2 regions of the Sporosarcina sp. FSL K6-1508 genome follow, and region 2 is predicted to be linked to the other one. Evidence: riboswitches for the same ligand, from Rfam matches in the RefSeq annotation. Region 2 holds a riboswitch; the other holds the start of a gene.

Region 1 (5,945 bases), 1.1 Mb from region 2:
CGTTATACTTAAACATAATGGGAAATGGCTGCTAACTCGACATTCATTAAGAGGAATCGAATTTCCGGGCGGAAAAGCAGAAGTGGAAGAAACAATCGAGGAAGCAGCTATTCGGGAAACAATTGAAGAAACAGGCGTGACTATTTCAGGTCTTGTTAATTTCGCCGAGTATGTCGTTCAGAGCAATATCACCTTTTGTAAAGCAGTTTTTACAGGAAAAGTTGTAGAAATTGCTGATAATCCGAAACTTTACGAAACGGAAGGCGCACTGTGGATGTCAAATGAAGAACTTGATGCTTGCGAAGAATTAAGTTTTCATATGAAAGATACAGGAATGGAAGTATTAAGAAAGTGGGTGGAAGAACATGAGTCATGATGGTGCTATTGTTCATAGCAGGTCTTATCCTTCTCCAAACCCGAATGTCAGCCTTGAAGAAATTACATATTTATCAGATGGTTTGAAAGTGAAGGGGCTTATGGCGGAACCAATTGCAGCGGGGAATTATGAAGGCATTATCTATTTAAGGGGCGGTATGCAGCATATGGGAATGGTTCGTCCTGCTAGAATCGCCCAGTTTGCTTCTCAGGGATTCGTTGTCTTCGCACCCTATTATCGTGGGAATAGGGGAGGAGAAGGCCGGGATGAGTTTGCAGGGGCAGACCGTCAAGATGCAGTGAGCGCTGTCGATGTGCTGAAGCAGAGCCGGAAAATAAATGCGGAAAGAATTCATTTATTTGCGTTTTCGCGAGGCGGTATCATGGCACTTTGGACTGCTATTTTAAGAGATGATATCACTTCGGTCGTTACATGGGCAGGTGTATCCGATATCATATTTACATACAAAGAACGGGTAGATATGCGAAGGATGATGAAAAGGGTTATCGGCGGTACACCGAACAATATGCCAGATGAATACAGGAAACGAACGACATTGTTTCGTATAGATGAAATTGAGGCAGCCGTACTCATCATTCACGGCATGATTGATGAGAATGTGTCCTTCCAACAAGCAAGATTACTTGAAAACGCATTATCTGAACACAATAAAGTCTATGAAACATGGTACTTTCCTGAGTACACGCACTTCATCCCACCTGCTATGAACGCTCAGCTTGTACGTGATTTATGTGGTTGGATGAGAAGGCAAGGGAAGTGAATAGGGTTAAATTAATTTTCAACGTGAAAAGTTTGGAGCATTTATCTGTGGGAAAAGGTGCAAATTGGAGAGAAGTGTAGCAATTACAGTTTCGTCGCACAAAAAAACGGATTAGCACAAGTGAATGTGCTAATCCGTTTCAGTTTTAGTTATGCAACTGGTCCGCCTTTACGTAAAATATCTTCAGAAACTGTACCGAATTTCTTGAAGTTTTCACGGAACATGTTTGCCAATTCGTTTGCTTTTACATCGTAAGCATCACCGTCTGCCCATGCATTGCGCGGGTTCAACACTTCTGTTGGAACGCCTTCAATGGATGTTGGCATTTCAAGGCCGAATACGCCGTTCGTTTCTGTTTCAATATCGTTCAATTTACCTGCAAGTGCTGCGCGTACCATTGCACGTGTATATTTGAGATCCATACGTTTACCGACGCCATAGACGCCGCCAGTCCAGCCTGTGTTAACAAGGAAGACCTGTGCACCATGCTCATCGATTTTCTTCCCGAGCATCTCAGCGTATACTGTCGCTGGAAGTGGAAGGAAAGGTGATCCGAAACAAGTTGAGAAAGTGGCTTCAGGTGAAGTGACTCCGCGCTCAGTTCCAGCAAGTTTAGAAGTGAAACCGCTTAGGAAGTGATACATCGCCTGCTCTTTCGTTAACTTAGAAATTGGAGGCAGTACGCCGAATGCATCTGCCGTCAAGAAAATGATTGTTTTCGGATGACCTGCTACAGAAGGATCGACGATATTATCGATTGCCTGAATCGGATATGCTGCACGTGTGTTTTCTGTCAATGTGCCATCGTCATAATCGGGAATGCGCGTATCGGGATCAACGACAACGTTTTCTAAAACGGATCCGAAACGAATTGCGCCGAAAATTTCAGGTTCTTTTTCTTGAGATAAATTAATACATTTTGCATAGCAGCCGCCTTCGATATTGAATACACCAGTATCAGACCAGCCATGTTCATCGTCGCCGACCAATTTACGGTTAGCATCTGCAGAAAGCGTTGTTTTGCCTGTTCCAGAGAGACCAAAGAATAATGCAACATCTCCATCTTCCCCGACGTTTGCAGAACAGTGCATCGGCATGATATCTTGTTCAGGAAGTAAGTAGTTCATAATAGAGAAGATTGACTTTTTCATTTCGCCGGCATATTCAGTTCCGCCGATAAGAACAATACGTTTTTCCATTGAGACAATAATGAATGTCTCAGAATTCGTGCCGTCTATTGCAGGATTCGCTTTAAATGAAGGAGCCGATACGATTGTAAATTGTGCTTCGTGTGTTGCTAGCTCTTCTTCTGTCGGACGGATAAACAGCTGGTGAACAAACAGGTTATGCCATGCAAATTCATTCACGACGCGTATGGAAAGACGTGAAGCAGGATCTGCACCAGCGAAACCGTTAAAGACGAACAGCTCATCTTTTGTTTTCAAATGATTAATCACTTTATTATATAGTGAATCGAAGTTTTGGGAAGAGATTGGACGATTGACGCTGCCCCAATCGATTTTGTCTTTGGAGGACGCTTCCTCGACAATATATTTATCTTTAGGAGAACGACCTGTATACTTTCCTGTCTGAGCCGTAACTGCTCCATCTGAAGTCAGTTGGGCTTCACCTCGTGAGATCGCTTTTTCAACAAGCTGTGGAACTGAAAGTTGAACTTTTACATTTTCACCAGAAAGAAGTTTGTTAAGGTCGTCGCTAATTTTCGCAGATATCATAATTATGTACCGTCCTTTGCGTATAGTCCCATATAATTGGGTGTCATCACATTTCTTAAATAGTATAACACATTAAGAATAATAAACTATACTAATTCAAACCTCAAGCATTTAGTTGCAAATTAGGCAAAAAGATTTGACATGCACGAAGTTATTTCGTAGCATATATAGTTGAACGGATACTCTTATCCCGAGCTGGTGGAGGGGTCAGGCCCTATGAAACCCGGCAACCTGCAATGACAATTGGTCTGCGCGAAGGTGCCAAACCTGTAGCAAGGCACAGTCCTTGTATGATAAGAGTGAAAGGTGCTTTTGAAATCATGCCTTTCCTCATGTATTATTACGTGAGCGAAGGGCTTTTTATATGATATCGCCCTTAATCCTCGTGTATAGAGCTCGAAATGGCTTGTAGTCTATTCCACATATGGAAAGACTCTACATGGGACATATGAGTACCGTATCAATCTCGTAGGATATAAGGAGGAAACGAAATGACTAACCGCCGACTATTTACTTCAGAATCGGTAACTGAAGGGCATCCAGACAAAATGTGCGACCAAATTTCGGACGCGATTCTAGACGCGATTCTAGAAGAGGATCCGAATGCACGCGTTGCATGTGAAACGACAATCACAACAGGCCTAGTCCTTGTTGCTGGAGAAATTACAACATCCACATATGTTGATATTCCAAAAGTTGTTCGGGAAACTGTTAAAGGAATTGGTTATGTGCGTGCCAAATACGGTTTTGATTGGGAAACATCTGCAGTCCTAACTGCCATTGACGAACAATCTGCCGATATTGCTGCGGGCGTGGACCAAGCACTTGAAGCGCGAGAAGGTTCAATGACAGAGGACGAACTTGAAGATATTGGAGCAGGTGACCAAGGCCTGATGTTCGGTTACGCATGTAATGAAACACCCGAACTGATGCCGTTACCTATCAGTTTAGCGCATAAACTTTCACGTCGTCTTGCAGAAGTACGTAAAGACGAAACGCTTACGTACTTGCGTCCGGATGGTAAAACGCAAGTGACGATTGAATATGATGAAACGAATACGCCCGTACGAATCGATACAATTGTTATTTCAGCACAGCATCACCCAGAAACGACTCTTGAACAAATTCAGCGTGATATTAAGGAATACGTCATTAATCCGGTTGTACCAGAAAATCTGATTGATGAAGACACGAAGTACTTTATTAACCCGACTGGCCGTTTCGTAATAGGGGGCCCTCAAGGGGATGCGGGTCTTACAGGTCGCAAGATTATTGTTGACACATATGGCGGTTATGCCCGTCATGGAGGCGGTGCATTTTCTGGGAAAGATGCGACGAAAGTCGACCGTTCTGCTTCTTACGCGGCTCGTTATGTTGCGAAGAACATCGTCGCTGCAGGACTTGCAGACCGTTGTGAAGTCCAACTTGCTTATGCAATCGGTGTCGCTCAACCCGTTTCGATTTCTATTGATACATTTGGGACAGGTACTGTCGAAGAAAGTAAACTTGTTGAGCTAACGCGTGGACTGTTTGACCTTCGTCCAGCTGGCATCATCAAAATGCTAGACCTACGCCGTCCAATTTATAAACAAACAGCTGCATACGGTCACTTCGGTCGCACAGACATTGATTTGCCGTGGGAACAGACAGATAGAGCTGCTGCATTGAAAGAACAAGCGGGACAATAAGTTAGTATAAACGCTGGAAGCGAGGGAATTTGCCTTGTCTTTCAGCGTCTTTTTGTTAGAAGCAGTTTTTATAAGATTACTTTGTTTGGTGCAAATAATTGATGCACTGTCATTCTAAATATTAGTGAATAAAAGATTTCCTTCAAACCCAATTCGGCGCTAGGGGATGCCTACACCCAGTTTATATAGCGTATTCTATACTTTAATTTATATAATTAATGAAACATTATGAATTTGATTGTATATTATATATGTTGAATTAAAGAAGCCCATTGAATCTGTTGTGGCGCTCACCAATGAGAGAGTTGTAATTCAAGGCGTGGATTGTAGAACGCTTGGCGGCAAAGGGGAAGCCTTTCGCCATAAGCCTGGATTAGCGGCTTCGCATCCAGTCTTACGGCTTCGGCGACGCCTTTGCCGCGCCTGCGCTAGAGTGTTCATTATTGAGAGAAATGTGATTTTGAGATGTATATTCCGAGATTATAAGGTGATTACTATTCGATACTATATATTGAAATAAAGAATTTCATTGAACCGCTACGGCGCTAGGGGTAGCCTCCCGCCATAAGCGAGGGTACTGAAAAAGTACGATTTCCTTCAATCCCGTTGATTTCCTTTCCGAGCGGACGCTTTCCGCGGGCACGGCTTCAGCCTCCTCGTCACTACGTTCCTGCGGGGTCTTCAGCTCGCGCTGTTCCCGCTGGAGTCGCCGCTCTCCACTACAATCAACTAGGTCTTTACAAAAAAAGAACTTTTTCAGTGGCTTCCCCTAAGCCAAGCAGCTTCACCGCCAGTCTTATGGCTTCGGCTACCCGGTGTCCAGTTACTGACACAATTCACGTCCTTCGAATTGTGACAGCAACTGGCATCGAATAGGCGCCTTCGCTCAGTTTTTACACCGGATTCATTTGTTCAACATCACTAGTGTTGCATTAAAATATATTCAATATAAAAAGTTCCCGAAATGTTCACTAACTTTATTTTCTGCATAAAAAAATTCCTTTATAATGGATAAAGTCAGGTGGTAACCCGTCCAAATCCACTAAAAAAGGAACTACTCATGGACAAGATTACACGAAAAACTTCATTTGGACAATGGTTTTCACCTATTAATATTCAATTAGTTGAAGAAAACGTGAAAACAATGAGATTAGATGCTTATACGAAGAAACTTACGACAGATTCATTCTTAAAATTACTGCTTTTTGCACAGCTTCATGAAACGGAAAGTCTGCACGCGCTGAGTGATTGTCTTTTTAATAAACATCTTCAAGTCAGCACAAACCTTGATTCTATAAGCGTTTCTCAATTATCCCGCAGGCTCAATGGAATGAATCCCGTGCTATTTCAACAACTTTTTCTTG
Region 2 (5,945 bases):
CATATAGAAGTAAATAAAGATGGCCAGTGGCATATTATTACGTATTCAGATGCCGTATTCTTAAAGAATCCTTCCTTCAAAGACTATGGAAATGTGTTGTCAGCCGGCAGTGAAGCACGCCAGACTTTTTCGGTCGATGCGCTCGGCGTGACACTGATTCCAGGTGAATACCGTCTTGTGAAATCATTTATTTCAACAGACGAGCAAATGCACGAACTATCCGTTGCCGTGCCGTTTTCGGTGAAATAAGAAATAAACCGGAACAAAGCATATGAGCCTTGTTCCGGTTTATCAGTTTAACCCCAAACTTCCTTCGCCACGTCCACAATGAATTTCAATTTCTCCCATTGCTGTTCTTCTGTCAGCTTATTACCGTGATGCGTTGAAGCAAATCCGCATTGTGGGCTCAAGCACAGCTGTTCAAGTGGCACGTATTGTGCCGCTTCTTGAATGCGCGCTATAACAGCATCTTTGTCTTCCACTTCTCCATTTTTCGATGTAACAACACCAAGTACAACTTTTGCTCCACCATTTGGAACATGATCCAACGGTTTAAAGTCTCCTGAACGTTCGTCGTCATATTCTAGGAAGAAGCCATCCACTTTTTCTTTTGCAAGCAACGTTGGTGCAATCAGTGCATAGCTTCCTTCAAACGCCCACGTCGATTGGTAGTTTCCGCGACATAGGTGTGTTGTTACAAAAAGATCTTCAGGTTTATCTTCCAAAACGCCATTAATGACGCGTAGTGCCAAGTCGATTAGTTGTTCTCTTGAATAGGCTCCATCGTTAAACGGGATATTCGGTGCTGAAAGACCCGCAATGTAAACATCGTCCAGTTGCAAGTAGCGTACGCCCGCTTCGTAAAATGCTTTCAGTGCGTCTTTGTATGCCTGTATAACATCGTTCGCAAATTCTTCAATGTCCGGATAAATCGTTTCATCACGAATCCCGCTATTAAAGAGTTGATTCGGGCTCGGAATCGTTTGTTTTGCAACAGCACGGCCGCCAACGATTTCATTAAACTCCACAAAGTCCTTGATGAAAGGATGATCAGGGTTAAATGATACTTTGCCTGTATTCCGAACGTTATATCGTTCCGTTTCCACACCGTCAAATGTGTAACCTTTTTCCGGCACAAACCCTTCAATACCATTCAGATGCTCCAAGAAGTCTAAATGCCACCACGTACGTCTGAATTCGCCGTCCGTTACAAGCTCCAGGCCAACTTCAAGTTGCTTATCGACAATCCGTTTGATTTCCTTTGTTTCAACTTCACGTAATTGTTGTGCAGTGACTATGCCTTCTTTGAATTCCTTTCGCACTTTGTGTAAATTATCCGGTCGCAATAGGCTTCCAACGTGATCCGCCCTGAATGGTGCTTTTGTTAGTATCGTCGATTGATTTGTCATAGTAAATTCCTTCTTTCTATTTTTAGTGGGGTAATATGGCGAATGATCTTACCGGGAATCCGGATGCTTTTTCCGGCTTCGGAACAATATTAAAAATGACTGCGCCTGTTGCTGGAACTTTATCCAGATTCGTTAATAATTCGATTTGATAAGCGTCTTGTTCGAGCACATAGTATTCGCCTAAAAGAGCGTTATTCTTTTGAAAGTCGATGGCCGAATCCGTATCGAAAGTCTCATGACCAATCGCTTTCACTTTTCTTTCTTCAAATAAAAACTTCAAAGCATCCAGTCCCCAACCAGGGATACGGTTATTTCCTTCGGCATCTTTATTGTTAAACGCCTCGTGGTCCGGCCAACGTTTGCTCCAATCCGTTCGTAAAGCGACGAATGTTTCTTTCTCTATTACTCCATGCTGTTCTTCAAAAGTTAAAATATCTTCGACAGTTAACGTAAAGTCATGATTTGTATGTGACTCTTTCGATTTGTCGATGACCACAAGCGGTAATATCAATTCCTTCAAACCCAACTCATCCAAGTATCTTGTGTCACGTACGAAATGGATAGGTGCATCAATATGAGTACCATACTGACCAGCAAATTTAAAACTTTGTGCGAAAAATCCATCGTCGTGGTCAAATAATGTCGTAAACTCCGCCGTATCAAATGCTGAAAAATGTGGTGAATCAGGACCAAACGTATGCGTCAAATCAATCCATTCTTTCTCTTTCAAAAACGTAATTGCATTAATTAATTCAGTTGAAATTTAAATCTCCCCCCCTCAATTGATTTATTTTGCAACAACCATTTCCAGAGAGAGAGACAAATAAAAAACCCCTTCTAAATTTCAAGAAGAGGTTTTGGCGTATTCGCTATTTGCTCTTCTTATCTCCAAGCTATAAGCATTACACTTAAGCTTCTGGAATTAGCACAGTACTTAAAAAAGTCTGTTGCTGAGGTATCAAAGGGCCAGTCCCTCCACCTCTCTGGATAAGAAAATTACGTATTTAGTTGTTAGATAGTACAATACATGCCTTTGAATAGAATGTCAACAAGGAAAATATAAAATATTTTGATTATACTATTTTAACTGTTTTTAGATGATCGAGGTAAAATAAAAAGCCCACCTCAGTAGGCGGACTTTTTCAAAACTACGTATTAATGTTTCATCTCACTCCGCAGCTTCCGATGCTCCCGCCGTGCAGGGCCTGTTTCATACAAGCTTTTTTCCGCCTCTGTTTCCGGGAAAATACCCGGGACAGCAATTGGTTTGTTGTGTTCATCCATGGCGACCATCGTCAGGAAGGATTCAGTCGTCAGTTTCGTTACGCCGGTCAGTAAATTCATTGAATGGACAGAAACAAATACTTCCATCGATGTACGGCCTGTTGAGCTGACAATTGCTTCGAGTTCCAATACGTCACCAACGCGTGCGGAGGACAAGAAATCGACGGAATCAATTGAGGCTGTAACGACTGCTGTCTTCGAATGTTTCATGGCCGTGATAGCAGCAATCTCATCGATGTATGCAAGGACTTGCCCTCCGAAAATTGTTTGTAAGTGGTTTGTATCCGGCGGCAACACCAGTTTCGTCTGGATTGTACGGGATTGGCTCATTGGTCTTTTTTCTTGCATGTAAATCTCTCCCTCGCTGTTTATGAATAAAGGAATCTTTTCCAATACTCGTCTCGTATATATAGTATACACATACGGGAGGAATATTAATGTTAAAATTTATCGATAAAAATTATGAAAAAATTACTTGGTTCATCATATTGCTTGGACTCATTACAATTTTCACAGCAAAACAATATCTAACACTAGTTTTGTTTTTCTACCTTCTGATAAGGTCTTTGAAGTCCCGAGATTCCATTATTAAGACTCTTCGTACAACGCCCTTGAGTACGACAATTACTTATGTAGTCGGTATGATTTTACTCATCGCGGCATTAACAGTACTTATGCTATTCTCAGGGAGTTTCCTAAAGCACTATAATATTCCCGCTTTCCTGCAATACATTTATATTGCCGTTGTCCTAGTTGGTTCCATGTTCTTTTATTTCTGGTTTATGGATTTTTTAATAAAAAAACAACATAAGAATGACTCGCGGAAGTAAGTTAAAATCCCACAGTCCAAAGAGGACACCCCACTGTCGGGGTGTCCTCTTAAACTATTTCTGCCAACAGCGCGTATACACGTTTTATTTCTTCCTGCATCGTCCACTGATCGGTCGCTAGCCATCTGCAATGGATTGCATTTCCTTCAAGCCTTGTCATACCAGCTTTCAAGCCTTCTTCGACTCGCAGTGTTTCCTGTAAAGCACGGACATCGACGTCTGCGGCTTTTGGCGATACGAGCCAGATCGAACCGATATACATCGCCCCTTCAAGTATACCGATGTCACCGAGTGCGGTTTCTTTCGGCGAGAAATGAAGGGAGTCGAAAGCAACTAATTCTTCCTCGACAAAAATCTTGAAATTCGATTGGAACGATAGATAATCGAAAATTTCTCCGCGTTTCTCACGTCCTGGAGCAATGATCTCTCCCCATAACACAGTTGCATCACGGGCCACCCGAATTGTCGTATCGCTGCGGAACTTCGCATCTACAAACGGAATGATCACTTCCGGCATCCATTCAAGACGTGCCCGTTCCCCGAGCTCGACGTCAATTCTCTGTACACAAATATCTCCAGTATACGATGGATAGATTTTTAAAGCAGACTGCTGAACCAACCTTGCACTGCTATCCGGTGCAAGCTTAACTGTAATGTCATTCCGATCCCCTGCGACCATCCCGCCAGATGATTCCATTATGTAGACGGTCGCTTTTGGGTCTTTCCCTTCGTACAATTCCCGACTCGCCTTCAATGGAGGCTGCTGGAAAACATGGGGCATTCGCGTATAACCCCTTCTCAATTCAAACTCTAAATCAAGTTTTCCATGATGAATCGCACGGGATAGATTATGCATTTGAACCAGCGGATCCCGCACCTTCTAAGAGCATATTGTGCTTGATCCAAGTAATAACTTTGTCGACGTTTTTCTGTGTTCTCACATCTGTGAAAATGTATGGTCTTCCGTTACGCATTTTTTTTGCGTCGCTATCCATTAATTCAAGATCAACGCCAACGTACGGCGCAAGGTCCGTTTTATTGATCAATAAAAGATCAGAACGCGTCAAAGCAGGTCCGCCTTTTCTTGGAATATCCTGACCTTCTGCAACGTCGATGACATAAATATAACCGTCGACAAGCTCGGGGCTAAATGTAGCAGACAAGTTGTCGCCGCCGCTTTCCACGAAAATAATATCAAGGTCTTCAAAGCGGTTTTTCAGTTCATCGATTGCTGCAAAGTTCATAGATGCATCTTCGCGGATTGCCGTATGCGGACAACCTCCCGTTTCAACGCCTAAAATGCGGTTCTCTTCAAGTACACCGCTATTTATTAAAAACTGAGCGTCTTCACGTGTGTAAATATCGTTCGTAATGACTGCCACATTATATTCTTTATGCATCGCGCGTGTAAGTTGGTCAACGAGCGAAGTCTTGCCCGATCCAACTGGTCCTCCGATGCCAATACGTACTGGTTTCATTAAAAAAACTCCTTCCAATCAATTAAGAAAAGCACAAGGCGCCCGCTTAGAAGCGACAGGCATAAGACAAACCGGCGGAAGCGGCGTACTTGGCCGCATAGCTGGGATGGCTTATGACCCGAGCGGCTGGCGCCCGGAGCTAGACATTACTCCGTGTTGATAAATTTATACTTATATTTTATGAAATAAATAATCTTGAGAACAAAAACTCGTGCTTCATCGAAGCAAGTTCTATACCTAGCGCGTTATTACTAATATCCTTTTCCGTCAATGTAGAAACTAATTCTGCAGCTTCCGTCACCTGTTCAATCAATTCATACGTCGCTTGGACGCCTGTAGTTTGTCCGAACGGAACTGCACGGACCGCATTTTGGACAAGGCCGTTAAGCGATGCGAATAAATATGTCATAACCGCGTGGCGTGCGCTAACGCCTGTTGTCGCACTGTAAATACCATAGAGAATGGCATAATGCCCTTTGATCGCTTTCGAATCAATACGCGCTTTCCAATCAGTAAGGAATTCATCCGTACCGAGTGGTGACACTGTTTTGATGAACTGTCTGCCGAGTTTCACACTTGCCTCACGTGATTCTTTGGCAAGCTTCATCGCCCCGCACAATTGCTCCAAATAGAGAAGTCGCTCGATATCCTGTTCCTGCGCCGCGGCATACGCTTCTTGAATTAAAATCGCATCACCGCGAACCAGATTATGAAAAAGAAATGATGTACAATAGGCTATCAAATCTTCTTTCGTCCGAATCACATCTTCTTGAATATACGTCTCCATTCCATACGTCTGTGTAAAAGATCCAATTGGAAACGCAGAATCGTGAATCTGTATTAATCTTAAAAGGGCAAGATCAGTGAGAGTGTCCACGGTATTTGAATGGTTGTTTGAATCGTCTTTCAATTGTTTCATATGCAACACCCACTTCATCCAACAG

Evidence for each region. A riboswitch is a leader RNA that binds a small molecule or an ion and turns the genes downstream of it on or off. The one in region 2 is predicted to bind S-adenosylmethionine.
Region 1: linked by a shared signal. The riboswitch ahead of metK (methionine adenosyltransferase) and the one ahead of MKZ11_RS04405 (cyclase family protein) in region 2 are both predicted to bind S-adenosylmethionine.

The regions. Positions count from the first base shown of each region.
Region 1 covers NZ_JBBOXF010000001.1:2,010,957-2,016,901, forward strand. The annotation lists gene MKZ11_RS10145 (NUDIX hydrolase) at 1-376, shown strand, start outside; gene MKZ11_RS10150 (alpha/beta hydrolase family protein) at 366-1,157, shown strand; gene pckA (phosphoenolpyruvate carboxykinase (ATP)) at 1,307-2,893, opposite strand; SAM riboswitch class I at 3,076-3,193, shown strand; gene metK (methionine adenosyltransferase) at 3,385-4,581, shown strand; gene MKZ11_RS10165 (IS4 family transposase) at 5,642-5,945, shown strand, end outside.
Region 2 covers NZ_JBBOXF010000001.1:944,560-950,504, reverse strand. The annotation lists gene MKZ11_RS04415 (immunoglobulin-like domain-containing protein) at 1-249, shown strand, start outside; gene MKZ11_RS04410 (5-methyltetrahydropteroyltriglutamate--homocysteine S-methyltransferase) at 297-1,409, opposite strand; gene MKZ11_RS04405 (cyclase family protein) at 1,432-2,172, opposite strand; SAM riboswitch class I at 2,289-2,403, opposite strand; gene MKZ11_RS04400 (acyl-CoA thioesterase) at 2,565-3,041, opposite strand; gene MKZ11_RS04395 (hypothetical protein) at 3,131-3,523, shown strand; gene MKZ11_RS04390 (urease accessory protein UreD) at 3,573-4,379, opposite strand; gene ureG (urease accessory protein UreG) at 4,372-5,001, opposite strand; gene MKZ11_RS04380 (urease accessory protein UreF) at 5,180-5,920, opposite strand; gene MKZ11_RS04375 (urease accessory protein UreE) at 5,862-5,945, opposite strand, start outside.